DNA from 3 places in the Evansella cellulosilytica DSM 2522 genome. Region 2 is predicted to be linked to each of the others. Evidence: predicted binding sites of a transcription regulator. Region 2 holds the regulator's gene; each other region holds the start of a gene.

The links. Region 2 encodes Rex, which represses fermentation and respiration genes when NADH is low (regulators of the CRP and FNR family bind a similar motif). Its sites were predicted from a motif close to TTGTGAAATATTTCACAA; they were not measured.
Region 1: the regulator Rex is predicted to act here: its motif matches at 2,263-2,280, upstream of lpdD (prenylated flavin chaperone LpdD).
Region 3: the regulator Rex is predicted to act here: its motif matches at 2,345-2,362, upstream of cydD (thiol reductant ABC exporter subunit CydD).

The regions. Positions count from the first base shown of each region.
Region 1 covers NC_014829.1:3,127,772-3,132,830, forward strand. Annotated here, with positions in the region: gene BCELL_RS14535 (HesB/YadR/YfhF family protein) at 316-612, opposite strand; gene BCELL_RS14540 (TIGR04053 family radical SAM/SPASM domain-containing protein) at 719-1,789, opposite strand; gene lpdD (prenylated flavin chaperone LpdD) at 1,874-2,203, opposite strand; gene BCELL_RS14550 (hypothetical protein) at 2,337-2,732, shown strand; gene moaD (molybdopterin converting factor subunit 1) at 3,239-3,478, opposite strand; gene BCELL_RS14560 (molybdenum cofactor biosynthesis protein MoaE) at 3,475-3,948, opposite strand; gene mobB (molybdopterin-guanine dinucleotide biosynthesis protein B) at 3,945-4,484, opposite strand; gene BCELL_RS14570 (molybdopterin molybdotransferase MoeA) at 4,481-5,059, opposite strand, start outside.
Region 2 covers NC_014829.1:391,403-396,461, forward strand. Annotated here, with positions in the region: gene BCELL_RS01970 (ABC-F family ATP-binding cassette domain-containing protein) at 1-1,750, opposite strand, end outside; gene moaC (cyclic pyranopterin monophosphate synthase MoaC) at 1,894-2,373, shown strand; gene BCELL_RS01980 (redox-sensing transcriptional repressor Rex) at 2,466-3,101, shown strand; gene BCELL_RS01985 (MDR family MFS transporter) at 3,348-4,757, shown strand.
Region 3 covers NC_014829.1:268,650-273,708, forward strand. Annotated here, with positions in the region: gene cobA (uroporphyrinogen-III C-methyltransferase) at 1-1,239, shown strand, start outside; gene BCELL_RS01375 (response regulator transcription factor) at 1,477-2,091, shown strand; gene cydD (thiol reductant ABC exporter subunit CydD) at 2,407-4,134, shown strand; gene cydC (thiol reductant ABC exporter subunit CydC) at 4,131-5,059, shown strand, end outside.

The DNA.
Region 1 (5,059 bases), 1.9 Mb from region 2:
ACACCTACAATTTTTAGTCATTATTTTTTGTCTACCGACGTTCACAAAACTGTCATTGTATGCTCTAAGCGTTAGTTACAATTTTGTGAACGATTAAAACATGTGCAACATATGAGCTCTTTCATCATTTTTCGTAAACATGGTGTCGGTATTTTAAGACTAAAATGCATTGAAGAAACAATGCCACATGTCTTTAAAATAATAATGAGTGCTCTTCTCTCTTCTACGTGTGGCATCATTTACACCGTAAATTTCTTATCTATAAAAAAGACGAGTGAATGCTTATGAAAGCAATTCACTCGTCTTCTACACTTTTTAGTTATTGGAATCGTGTAAGTATTTAATTTCATCAATTGTATCGTCAAACTGTACTAATAAATCATGATCGTCGAAATACCATTCATCTTTTTTTTCGATATAAAACGTTACTCCATTTTTCACATGTGATACTGCCGCTTCCTCTGGTTCTTTTACTGATACTCCTAATGAAAAACCAGTTTGAAAATCACCGCATCCACCATATCTAACGAAAAATTGCACATGGTCACCATCAGTTACACCAAGTTCCTCTGAAAACCATTTATATGCCTCATCTGTTACTTTTATATTCATGATAGTCTCCCTTCCAGTCGAACCTTTCTAAACAAATTATCCTACTCTCTTTATAGTATCAAATTTCATCTAAAAATAATAAAAATTCGATTGTTTCGCTTTCTTTTTATGACCCTGAAGGGATATAAGTACAGGTCGGATCACTTTCTAAGTGATCATTCGTCATTGCGTATGCTCTTGCTCTCGATCCACCGCAAAGTGCTTTATATTCGCAAATGCCACATTTTCCTTTTAGCTTTTGTTTATCACGTAACTCTTTAAAAACCGGAGAATTTTTGTATATCGAAGATAACTTTTCATTCCTTACATTTCCACAATGTATAGGTAAGAAGCCACTTGGATAAACATCTCCAATATGACTAATGAAAGCAAAGCCATCTCCGTCATTTACACCTTTGGGAGCTCGCCCTAACGCGTCTAATCTTTTACCTCCAACTACATTTGATAGACCTAAACGCTTTCTCTCCATTGCTGCAACTCTTCGATAATGAGGTGCTTCTGTTGCTTTAATATCATATGGCATTTTTTGTTGCATTTCAAAGAGCCATTGCATGACATGTTCATGCTCCTCTGGGCTAATCATATCTTTTTCCATTCCTCTACCAGTTGGGATAAGAAAAAATACACTCCAAAGTACAGTATTCATTGAACGAACAAGTTCTGCAATGTGCTCTAAGTCTTTTAAGTTGTACTTTGACACCGTCGTATTAATTTGAATAGGTATATTTAATTCTTGTAAATAACTAATTCCTTTCATAGTCGTGTCAAACGAGCCTTTAGTACCACGGAAATGGTCATGAATTTCCGCATTAGAACCATCTAAACTAAATGCCCAGCGGGATAATCCAACTTCTTTCGCTCTCGCTACAGCTTTCCTCGTAACTTTCGGAGTAGCACTCGGTGTCATTGAAACAGATAATCCTTTTTCTTTTGCATATTTTGCAAGGTCAAATAAATCACTTCTCATCAGTGGATCTCCACCTGTAAACACAAATAATGGATTATCCATCGACGCAATATCATCAATAAGCGCTTTGCCTTCATTACGGCTTAGTTCTCTTGGGTCAGATTTATATTGCGCTTCTGCTCTACAGTGAAGACACTTTAATGCACACGCTCGAGTTACTTCCCAAATAACGATAAAAGGTGTTTCATCATAATTATTTTTAAACTTCATCTTTTTCCACCCCTCTGTTACTATCGTAGCTATCTTAACGAAATCTAAATCTATTTTCGGTGAGCACAATCACAATATTTCTCATTACTTTATTATACTTACTTTATTGTTTGCCATTAGAAGGAAGAAGCTCTCCCACGTTTTATTGACTAGCATTTCAATATCCTCTTTTGTAGCATTGTCAATATGAATGCCCCCGGTCAAAACAACGTTTTTTTTAAAAGTGGTGCACCACAATTGCGCTAGCTCTATATATAATTTTTCTTCTTTATGGTGAGGTAAACCATGACTTACAACATGTGCCTGGATACCATCCCATGTACATAAAACAATTGCTCCAATATGAGGCTTTGTACCTCCTGTAACAAGAATGAGATCGTCCTCTCCAACACGCGTGATTTCGCATTTTACCATTAGAAAACACCTCCAATAGTTGTGTTTTTATTAAAGGTACCATTAATCAGTAAATAAATATGTGAACCTTATCACACTATAAATCACTGTAAAAGATTTCTATACTAGATTACACTATATTAGAGGTGATCGAATGAATTATAACGTTGTTATGCTTTCTGGGGTGTTCGCTCTCCTATTATTTTTTTGTAATATCAGTATTTATTTTTTATTTTTATCAATTAGAAAATGTAAAAAGAGAAGTCTGCAAATATTTTTAGCTAAGTTAGCCCGTAAATGGATGCGCATACATCAACCTGTAGCTTATCTCATTTTTACGGTCATTCTCATACACTTTTTATTGACTTTGATGCATCATTACCAATTTACATCAAAGACAATAGCTGGTTTATTAGCTGCCATTATCCTCGTCATACTATTGATTTCTGGGTTTATTCGCCAGCGAAGAGCTAATAAGAAAAGAAAGTTGTTCCACCGTACAATGGCTTTTCTCTGCCTGTTCTTCATTATGATTCATGTTTTAGTATAGTTTGCGAGGAAAATTGTTTCAGTCATGTGTAGAGGTACTTGAGTGAGCTATAGAAACTTGAGTAGCACGAAGCGATGTTTATTAGTAGAAAACAAAAAAGTTATTATGTATCGATTTAAGACAATATAGTAAATCAAAAAAGACGTTTCTCTCAGTTGTTTTAAAAGCAACTTCGGAAACGTCTTCCTCGTTTCGCTCTTATGATTGGGGGTCACAAGAACGAAATAATAGGGTTGTTACGTTATGATTTGGCAACATTGCTGGTTTTGGGGAAACCAGCTACATAACAAGGTACTACATTGGGTTCTTATTTTTAAAAGGAAGTAAAGCTATGAATCGCGGGTACAAATTTTGCATTTGCTTTCGATTCATTTATATTTTAACCAAAAAAAACAGACAATAATGTGATTAACCTCACAATATAACACTAAAAAACGTAGTAATCATGAACGTTCTGTGTATATTTATAATTCCTATAAAATAGAACCGTTAAAAACAAAGTATGATTAGCCGCCACTAACAGGAGGTATAAAAGCAACAGTATCATTATTCTTTACGCGAAGAGAATCATCTGCATACTCTTCATTAACTGCTGGCATTGCTGAATGAATACTCGATAGCTTTGGATATTTTTCTAGTAAATAGTCCTTTATCTCCAATACAGTTAGTTCTTGTTCATTAGTAATTGTAATTTCACGTTCTCCAGCTTTTTCTTCCAAATCTGCAAATAGTAGCACACGTATCATATGAGATCCTCCTTTTCTGGTTTACCTAGTGGATAAGCCTTCTGTTCCTTTTGATCACCAATCCACTCTTCTCCATCTTCCCAATGCTCTTTCTTCCAAATTGGTACAATTTCTTTTATTCTCTCTATTGCATATCTACTAGCAACGTAAGCATCATTACGATGCGGAGTAGATACGGCAATAACGACAGCAATATCAGAAATTTTCAGTTCTCCAATCCGATGAGTAATCGCTACCTTTGCTTCTGGAAAATCTCTTTGAATTTCTTCTCCAATTTGCATTAATTTCTTTTCAGCCATTGGAATGTATGCATCATACTTTAAATATAATGTCTTTTTTCCTTTTGTCATCTCACGAACTGTTCCAATGAATGTATTAATAGCTCCTGCATTTCTGTCCATCACTTTCTCGATTACACTTTGGACATTCACTTCATTATCCGTTATTTGAAAAAGATCATTTTTTTTCATAAAGTTTCACCCCTACATAATCGTTCAACTAACCATTTTAAGTAGTTTTTCTCTTCATTTAAATGAAAGACAGGCATTTTTAAGCTTTCTTTTAAAAGCTTGCTTTCTATTTCATCCCAACAAACGATTATCTCTATATTTTCACATTCGTTTATTAAATGGCGATCCTCACTACTTTTTAATAATAATAATTTGCTATATGACTTCTTTTTATATCCCTCAACGATAATGGCATCGAGAGAGAATCGTTGATAGAAATGAAGCACATCTTCAAGGTCTAACGTCATTTGTGGCGACATGTCCCACTGAAATTGATGATCACTAACTACAAATGAGCCCACTGCACCAGCTTGACGATGAATATGACTATCTTTGTCTTCTTTTATAGGCTGTAAGTCTGTTGCATGACCATGGTGCTTAATTGTAGCTACGTCTAATCCAATATTTTTGAGATTAGAAATTATTTTTTTTATTAACGTGGTCTTCCCACTATTGGAATATCCGACAACTTGAAATACAATTGGTTCTGTATTCATTCACTATCTTTCCTCGTTTTTTTTATTTCTTCAAGTGGTTGCCCTCTGCCTTCCCTTTGTAAAAATAATATGTCGACTACATCGCCAGCCTCATAGCCCCTAGAGCCACCTGGTAAAGCGATGAGTACGTCAGATTTTGCTAATGAAGTTACGACTTGAGACTTGTCCATTCCTACTGGAGAAGCAGTAATCATACCATCCTCAAATGACACTCTCCCGCGAATAAACCGGGTAAATGGGTTTGGTTTCGGAAAATCTTTACCTAGCTTTCCTTTCGTCCAATCTAGATGTGGCTTATTTGAATATAAATACGATTTTATCCATGGTCTCGTATACAGTTCAAACCCTACATAACAAGCAGAAGGGTTACCAGATAATCCATATAATAGTTTTCCATCTTTCTCGGCTACTGTCGTAACGCTCCCTGGCCTCATAGCAATTTTATTAAATAATACAGTAGCACCTAGTTTCTTATATATTTCAGGTAAGTAATCAAAGTCACCAACCGATACTCCACCTGTTGTAATTAGAACATCTACTTTCTCTATTGCTTCACGGATCGCCACGTAGCTTTG
Region 2 (5,059 bases):
TCCGTCTTTGACGCTGGCGTTCTTTTTTCTTTAATTCCTTTTCACGCTCATAGTCATGCTTGGCGGAGCCTTCGCTAGATTGCTTTTCAGGACTAGCTGTTCGAGTTGCAGCAGCTTTTTTTTCGGCTAATTTTTTTAGCTCTTCTTGCTCTAACTTTTTCGTGACGTAATAGTCGTAATCACCTAAATAGTCCGTTATTTTTGTCGAAGATAATTCAGCTACTCTTGTTGCCATTCTATTCACAAAGTAACGGTCGTGAGATACAAAAAGGAGAGTTCCTGGATAATCAATGAGTGCAGATTCTAATACTTCTTTACTATCAATATCGAGGTGGTTTGTCGGCTCATCAAGTATTAGCAAGTTTGCGTTAAGCATCATAAGCTTCGCAAGTGCTAATCTTGCTTTTTCTCCACCGCTAAGATCATAAACAATCTTTAAGACGTCATCACCACTAAATAAAAAATTCCCTAAAACGGTACGAATATCTTTTTCTGGCGTTTGTGGATATTCGTCCCACAGTTCTTGAAGCACCGTCTTATTAGATGTTAATTCCGTTTGCTCCTGATCGTAATAGCCAATTTTAACGTTACTACCGTAATTGATCTGACCAGCTATCGGGGATAATTTTTTGGAAATCGCTTTAATCAACGTTGATTTTCCGATTCCGTTTGGTCCAATTAAAGCAACGCTTTCTCCGCGCGTTATCTTTAAATTAATGTTTTCAAATAGTGTGTTCCCATTAAAGCCTACAGACAGATTTTCAATGGATAGTACGTCGTTTCCGCTCTGCTTATTAATGTTAAACCGGAACTTTGCAGAATGGTCATCATCGATAGGCCGATCTAATGGCGTCATTTTTTCTAGCTGTTTTCTTCTACTTTGTGCTCTTTTAGTAGTGGAAGCTCGAGCAATATTACGTTGAACAAAGTCTTCAAGCCGTTTCATTTCTTCCTGCTGTTTTTCAAACCGCTTTAATTCTATTTCAAGGCGTTTCGCTTTTTCCTCTAAATAGTTACTATAGTTGCCAGGATACTTAGTCGTCTCGTTAAATGACAGCTCGTATACTTGATTAACAATACGGTCAAGAAAATAACGGTCATGTGATACTACGAGTATCGCGCCATCATAACTAGATAAATAATTTTCAAGCCATGTAAGAGTTTCTATATCTAAGTGGTTTGTCGGCTCATCTAAAATTAATAGATCAGGCTTTGATAGGAGGAGCTTTCCAAGAGCTAGTCGCGTTTTTTGGCCGCCACTTAAAGTGTTTACAGTCGTGTTATAGTCAAAGTGAGCAAAATTTAAGCCAGATAATATACCACGTATATCTGCTTCGTATTGATAGCCACCTGCATCTTTGAAATCTTGCTGTAATTGATCATAATCTGATAAAACTTTTTCATAGTCACTTTGATTCGGATTACTCATTTTTTCTTCTAGTTTTCTTAGCTGTTTCTCCATTTGTTTTAAATGAACAAATACAGTGTTCATCTCTTCCCAAATGGAACGATCGGTGTTTAACCCACTATCCTGTGCAAGGTAACCGATTGAAACGTTTTTAGGTATGATTAAATCTCCAGAGTCAAATGAGAGGTCACCAGCAATAATTTTTAGAAGTGTAGATTTACCGGCACCATTACGACCGACTAATGCTACACGTTCACGGCTTTGTACCTCAAGCTTTACATTTGATAAAATTCTCTCTGCTCCGAAGGATTTTGACAATTGTACACATTGTAATAAGATCATCTTTTTCATCCTCACTGTCTAAATCCATACATTTCACAAAATAAGTGTACATGAATAAACACATATGAAGCAACTTAAATGAAAGTGGTTGTGTAGTTTGTGAAGAAAAGTGTACAATAGTGTTAGTAAAGGGGGTAGAAGCCTTGAGTTCGTTCACGCATTTTAATGAACAAGGGAGAGCCAAAATGGTCGACATCTCCGATAAAGGAGAAACAGTGCGAACAGCTGTTGCAAAAGGAAGCATCCAAGTAAATAAAGAAATATACGATGGCATTCAACAAGGGACAATGAAAAAAGGAGATGTTTTAGCTGTTGCTCAAGTAGCAGGTATTATGGCTGCAAAAAACACATCACAATGGATACCTATGTGTCACCCTTTATCTTTGTCGGGAGTTAACATACATTTTGATTGGGAAACTAGTGAAAGTGAATACACGTTACATATCGAAGCAAGTGTAAAGACAAAAGGAAGCACAGGTGTTGAAATGGAAGCGCTAACAGCCGTGTCAGCAACGGCTTTAACGATTTACGACATGTGCAAAGCAGTTGACAAAGGAATGATAATAGGAGAAAATTACTTGCTTGAAAAAACAGGTGGGAAGAACGGCGACTTTAAAAGATAGCAATAATAAATACAAATATATATTAAATGAAATGGGACTTCAAAAGAGATCTATATTCTTTTGGAGCAACCATCATGCTAGGAGGGAATAGTGTGGATATTGAACAAGCCAAAATACCGCAAGCAACAGCAAAACGTCTACCGCTTTATTATCGATTTTTAGAGAGCCTGCAATCTTCTGGAAAACATCGTGTATCGTCCTCTGAGTTAAGTGAAGCAGTAAAGGTAGACTCAGCAACAATCAGACGTGATTTTTCCTATTTCGGTGCATTAGGGAAAAAGGGCTATGGGTATAATGTTAACTACTTATTGACTTTTTTTCGTAAGACGCTTGATCAAGATGAAGTGACAAAGGTCATTTTAGTAGGAGTAGGTAATTTAGGAACTGCACTATTAAACTATAATTTTTCCAAAAGTAACAACATGAGAATTGAAATGGCATTTGACGTAGACGAAAACAAAGTGGGACAAGAAATTGGAAACGTTAGCATTCATCATTTAAATAATATTGAAGAGCTGATTCAAGGTGAAATTGAAGTTGCTATTTTAACTGTTCCTGCTAATGCAGCACAGCCAATTGCAGACCAATTAGTAAAAGCAGGGATTAAAGGAATTTTAAACTTTACACCAGCAAGACTATCCGTTCCGGAAAACGTTCGTATTCATCATATTGATTTATCAGTAGAACTACAATCATTAGTTTACTTTTTAAAGCATTATCCAATGTAAATGAGAATATTACCCTTTTCTTCAGAAGAGTTCTACATACAAAGTACTTACAGGTGTGTTTAAAGGTTAGTAAGCCTTTAACACACCTTAATTTTATTTATTGGAGTTCTTGAGGCAGTAATGTTGCCCTCATACAAGGGGATGCTATTTTTCGTTAAATAGGCATGTAGGCAATCATCGGCTATCGTGGTATAGTAATAGTAATGTTTCGAGTTTCGAAAAAGTTTTAGCAAGCAGGTGATGTTGTTGAGCAAAGTACCACATAAATGGCTCGTAGTTATTACAGTTTTATTAGGGACTTTTACAATTATTTTAAATAACAGTATGTTAAATCCAGCAGTTCCCCATTTAATGAATGTGTTCGGTGGGGATGCCGTTGCGACTGGATGGGTTATTACGATTTTTATGGTTACAATGGGTATTACGATGCCAGTTACGGGATATTTAGGTGATAAGTTTGGGAAAAAGCAGCTATATATGGCTGGCTTGTTCATCTTTATTCTTGGATCCATTTTAGGAGCTTTTTCGTGGGATCTATCCTCTCTCATTTTATTCCGTGGTCTTCAAGGAATAGGTGGCGGATTAATGATGCCAACATCGATGGCGCTTATTTTTGAAGTTTTTCCGAGGAAAGAACGTGGACTTGCGACAGGGATTTATGGTATTGCTGCAATGATGGCGCCAACAATTGGACCGACACTAGGTGGATTTATTATCGAAATGGGATCGTGGCAATGGCTCTTCCTTTGTAACATTCCTACTGGATTATTAGGTCTTATCTTTTCATATTTGTATTTAAAACAAACGAAAAAGGTCAATGGACTTACGTTTGATTTGTCGGGATTCGTTGCTGTCACGCTCGGTGTAGGTGCGATTTTACTTGCATTAGGAAGAGTGTCGGAGATTGGACATTTAACAAACGTATTGAATATTGCTCTTATTGTTTTCGGACTATTATCGTTATTCCTTTTTATCCGCATAGAAAACAGAAAAGAACAGCCACTTCTCGATTTATCGATTTTTAAAGTACGTGCATACACGTATAGCGTTTGGATTGGAAGTATCAGTAGTATTAGCTTGTTTGCTGGTATTTTTCTCGTACCATTGTTAGTGCAAAATGTATATGGTTACGGTGCGATTATGACAGGATTGTCGTTATTGCCAGGAGCATTACTTTCCGGTATTTTTATGAGCATTGGTGGAAGGATGTTAGATAAAAAAGGCCCCGCACTTGTAGTAACGACAGGCCTTATTTTGACGACAATACCTACCTTTTTATATGGATTTTTAAGCTTAGAAACGGCATTATGGGTTATTTTCGTCCTAAATGGTGTAAGAGGAATAGGGATGGGATTAAGCACAATGCCATCTACAACAGCAGGTATGAATGCTATTCCAGAACAGCTAATTACGAGAGGGTCGGCAATGAATAATGTGCTTCGCCAAATGAGCTCTTCGTTAGGGATCGTTTTCATATCCGTATATTTCGAGGTTAGAAGAGGACAGCTTACTGCACTAAATGGGACATCACTTGAACAATCGAGCTTACAAGCAATTAATGAAGGGTTTATCATTATCGCTATACTTTCCTTAATATCTATACCAATTGGGATATTACTTGGGAAAGAACATAAAAAGCAGCAAAAGGACCACTGAAAAAGTACTTAAATTCAAAGGGTAGACTAATAAATATAAGGTTGTTTGAATATAGAAGTTGATGAGACCTGTGCAAACTCGCTTTCCGTGGGCGGCTGGTGAGCCTCCTCGACCTGCGGTCTGCGGGGTCTCACCCCTGCCTTCGATCCCACAGGAACGAGCGTTACTTCGTCGCCTTATGCTTCGAGTTGTCTCGACGGATACGCTCCAAAGCATATACTCGTAGAGGAAGAGACAGTAAACTCGCTTGCTCCGGTCTCATCAACTTTCCCTTTCCCTATAATGAGCTGTATTAATATTAA
Region 3 (5,059 bases), 120 kb from region 2:
AATCGTCACATTATGCGCCAAGAAAAAATTAATGAAACGCTCATTGAACAAGCGAAGTTAGGTCAATATGTCGTGCGACTAAAAGGCGGTGATCCTTCTGTATTTGGTAGGGTTGGTGAAGAAGCAGAAGCTCTTGTTAATGAAGGTATTGAGTATGAAATAATTCCTGGTGTAACGTCGAGCATTGCTGCTGCAGCGTATGCCGGAATCCCAGTGACTCATCGTGATTATAGCAATAGCTTCACACTTCGTACGGGTCATGCAAGTGTTACTAAAGAAACGGTTGATAATACGTACAATGGTCAGTACTTAGGAGAAACAATTGCCTATTATATGGGTGTAAAGAGTTTAAAAACAAACTGTCATACGCTGATAGAGCAAGGGAAAACTCCACAAACAAAAGTTGCTGTCATCGAATGGGCAACATTAGGGAAGCAGCGTGTTGTTGAAGGGACTTTAGAAACGATAAGCGATATCGTGGAAACAGAAAACATTAAAAACCCTGCGATGACAATTATAGGAGACGTTGTTTCATTAAGACAAAAAATCAAATGGTTTGATAAAAAGAAATTTATTGGGAAAAGAGTATTAGTAGCTAAATCGTCAGGAACGTCCTTCGATTTAGAGGATTATTTTACAGGACACGGTGCAGAAGCCTACTCTTTTCCTACTGTAAAAATGGAGGAAGCCGCCTTTACTAATGGAGAATTGACGAAGGCATTACAAAGTGACCGCATCATTTTTACAGCTCCTGAAAGTGTAGATACTTTTTTATCGAGTATGCTTAATCATAGCTTTGATATTCGTGATTTACCAAGGGACATACAGTTCCTTTCAGAAAAAACGAGAAAAAAACTAATGGAAAAAGGAATTATTGCAACGAAAGCGGAATTCAGTGAAAAAACAACTGCGGTTATTAGTCCAAGTGGGAAAAAAATCGATCAAAGTCTATTTGTAGATAGTCATGTATTTCGCTCTCATGCTTGGGAAAGGGATCATAGATTTGATGAATTAAATGAACGCATACTGACGGAAGACAATTGGCAAACAGTCATTTTTCCAAATAAGGCCTCTATTGATTCTTTTATTGCTGAAATAGAAAGGTTACGTATTGAACTTAAGGCGCTGTCATTTGCTTATATTGGTGAGTCGGTGAAGAAATACGCCATTCAGTGTGGGTTTACACATGTCGATCAAGAAGTCCAGAATGATCTAGAAAATAATAAATGGAAAAGATAATGAAAAATTAACTGAACTAGGGGGGAACGTACGGCATGACCGTTTCGTTTCCCTTTTTCATGTCGGGAGTAAAATAGTGGTAGTGGCCGATAGTGGATAAGCGTTTTAAGAAGAAGTAAATTTCAAGAAAAAACTGTATCTCTTTTCTTGTATAAAGGAAACATATAAAATAGCTTTGTAGGTAGGATATCTCCAATTCAAAATAGATAAAAAGTTAGTCGGAGAGGGTGTGCAAGTATGAGACTGTTAATAGGGTTAGACCATGAGCTATTAAGAAATGGTTTAGTACACCTTTTAAAAGATGTTCGACAAGTTGAATATATGGTGTTAGCAACTTCAACAGAAATGTTTATCGAGTCAGTCCAAAAGTATGAATTTGATTTAATCGTTGTCGACGCTGACCTTCGAGGAGCAGGCGGATTACGAAGCCTCATCTCCATCCTTGAAATTTTACCTCACACAACGAAAAAGGTGTTCATGTATAATAGTTTACACCCAGAATTAGAAGAATTGTTAATGAATAAAGATATTCAAGGCCTTTTTTACGAGCAATCTCCTTTAGGAGACTTAATGAGTTTTTTCGAAAAGGTTTTGAATGGTGAGCAAGCGTTCTTAAATAATGGTAGTCCTAGAAACTACAGAGAAATAGACGAGGAGTTTCACGAGCTTTCAAAGCGTGAAGAAGAAGTATTTTATATGAAGCTTCGTGGCTACACTGTTAAAGATACAGCACAAATATTAAACATTTCTCCAAAGACTGTGGAGAACCATCGGCGAAATATTAGAAAGAAGTTGAACATACATAAAGGCAGTGAATGGTATGATTGGGGAAAAAAATTAGGTGTCATTTAATATAGAGGTGACATTAAAACTTGCTTGTTGATTTTTACTATAGGATAATCGCTTGCCACGAGCATGACTTCAGTTTTCTATAAACGAGAGCTTCAGATAATCCTATTCCTACAGGTGTCTCGAAGAACCAACGTCATCTATCATATTATTAAAGATAATAATAAGTGTTCGGTTAGTCTAAAGTGTCACCATTTTGTCATGTAAATGAATCGTATAGCATGAAAAGTGAGATTAAAATAATAGTAAGCACTATTTGTGAAGTGATAAACATTATCTAGTAATAACGAATGACTCAGTTAGGAGAATGAAAGATATATGAAGCAACTAAAGGAAATTGCACGCTCCCAAAAAAAAGAAATGTATGTGCTTTTATGTTTATCGATTTTAATTGGATTGGTCATCGTTGGTCAAGCTTACTTTATTGTTGAAATTGTTGATAGGGTGTTTTTACAAGGAGAAACGTTTCAGGCCGTTTTACCATTTCTAGGCGGTCTTGTTTTAGTGCTGATTGCTAGAGCTATTTTTTCTTATGCTAATGGACGAACAGGCATTAGCATGGCTGCCAAAGTGAAAAAGGATTACAGGCGAGCATTATTAAAAAAGTACTCAACCAATCCTATTCAAGCTTCACTTAAAGGACAATCAGGACAGAAAGTAAGTGTTTTACTTGATTCTGTTGATGAAATTGATAGTTACTTTAGTAAATATTATCCGCAAATGATCCAAACGAGTATTGTCCCACTCATTATATTAATCGCTATCTTTTCTCAAAACTGGGTTTCCGGATTGATTATGGTAGTGACGGCACCATTTATTCCAATTTTTATGATTGTAATAGGGAGTGCCACTCAAAAAAAATCAGAACAGCAAATGGATAAATTAGCTGCATTTTCAGGGAGATTTCTTGATATTCTACAAGGCCTTACGACGCTAAAGCTTTTTGGGCGAGCGAAAAAACAACGTGATGTGATTCAGCAAAGTAGTCTTGATTATAGGGAAGCAACGATGACCGTGTTAAAGACAGCCTTTTTGTCATCTTTAGCACTGGAATTCATTTCGATGCTGAGTATTGCGTTAGTTGCGCTCGAGGTAGGCCTACGGCTTGTCATATATGGGCATCTCACCTTTTTCACAGCGTTTTTCGTGCTCATATTAGTTCCTGAGTTTTTTAATTCGTTAAAGGAATTAGGGAGTGCATTCCACACCGGAAGAGGTAGTATGGGAGCAGCCAATAAAATTCATGAGGAGCTTGAAGAAAAAGAACAGCCTGTTATTTGGGGAAGTAAAGCACTGGATAAAAAACCAGTTACCATTGAATTACGTCATGCTAGCTTTCGCTATGGAGAATCAGGTTTTTCACTTGAAAATATAGATGCGACAATTAATCCGTTAAGCGAAGTAGCAATTGTTGGGCGTAGCGGCTCCGGAAAAACGACGTTACTTCATTTGCTATCAGGGATTATTCCTACTACTGAAGGAGATGTGTTCGTTAATGGAAACAAGCTTTTTGACTATAAGGAAACTGATTGGTTTGATGAGCTAAGTTATATTTCCCAAAACCCTTATCTTTTTTCTGGAACAATTGCAGAAAATATCGCTATTGGTGGGAAGAAAGATGCAACTCGACAAGAGATCATCGCCGCAGCGGAAAAGGCCGGTATAGCCGAAATGATAGAAGACCTTTCCGAAGGCTATGACACAAAAATTGGAGAAGCGGGACGAGGACTTTCTGGTGGAGAAAAGCAACGTGTTGCTCTTGCACGAGCATTTTTAAAGAAACCATCTATCGTTTTATTTGATGAACCGACAGTAGGACTAGATTTACAGACGGAAAGAATACTACAGCGCTCAATAAAGGAACTGTCAGAAACAGCAACGATCATCACTGTCGCGCACCGTCTTCATACGATAAAAAATGCAGATCAAATTCTATTCTTATCTGATGGGCAATTGCTAGGAAAAGGGACGCATGAAGAGCTACTTGCGTCGGTGGAGGAATATCGTCATATGGTTGCTGCTCAGCAAGGGGGGAATGCAGGATGAAAGAGTTAAACATTGTAATAAAACTCATGCTAGTCGAGAAAAAAGACGTCCTGTATTCAATTTTATTTGGTTTTTTAGCTGGAATAGCCGCGGTAAGTTTATTTGCAAACAGTGGCTATTTGATTTCAAAAGCAGCAATAAACCCGCCATTATACATTTTGACAGTAAGCATTGCGTTACTTAAATTTTTTAGCTTTACTAGAGCATTAAGTAAATATGCTGAACGGTATTATTCGCATAGGGCGACATTCACGATATTAAGTAATTTAAGAGTGAAGTTTTTTGAAAAACTCGAGCCATTAGCACCAAAGGTATTTCATAAATATCGCAGTGGAGATTTATTGGCAAGAATTGTCGGCGATGTAGAGAGCTTACAAAACTTTTTCTTACGTGTATATTATCCACCAATCATTATGGTTATCGTTTTCTTAGCAACGATTGCATTTACTACTTTTTTCTCAGTAGAAGTGGCAGTAGCACTCGTTGTAGGCCTATTCATCACAGGTTTTATCATTCCAATGATATTCGCTGTTCGTCAAAGAGCAATTGAAAATCAGTTAAGAAGTGTACGAGGATCTGTTTCGACGGAGGCGACTGAGTTTTTATATGGCTTTCGTGATTTAAAGCTATACCAACGACTTGAACAGCAAGAGAAAAATTTAATCGATGCATCCAACACGTACGTAGACGAGCAAAGTAAAGAGAGTGTACATGCTTTATATGCGCAATCGCTTAACCAAACGATTACGTTACTAGTATCTTGGGTGATATTAGCGATGGGTGCGTACCTTGTCAGTGCAGGCACTTTAGATGGCGTGTTTTTAGCTATGCTCGTCATGATATCCTTAACCGTCTTTGAAAATGCAACTCCGATGGCTGCTTTCCCAAGTCATTTTGAAGACAGCCGTCGAGCTGCCGGGCGCTT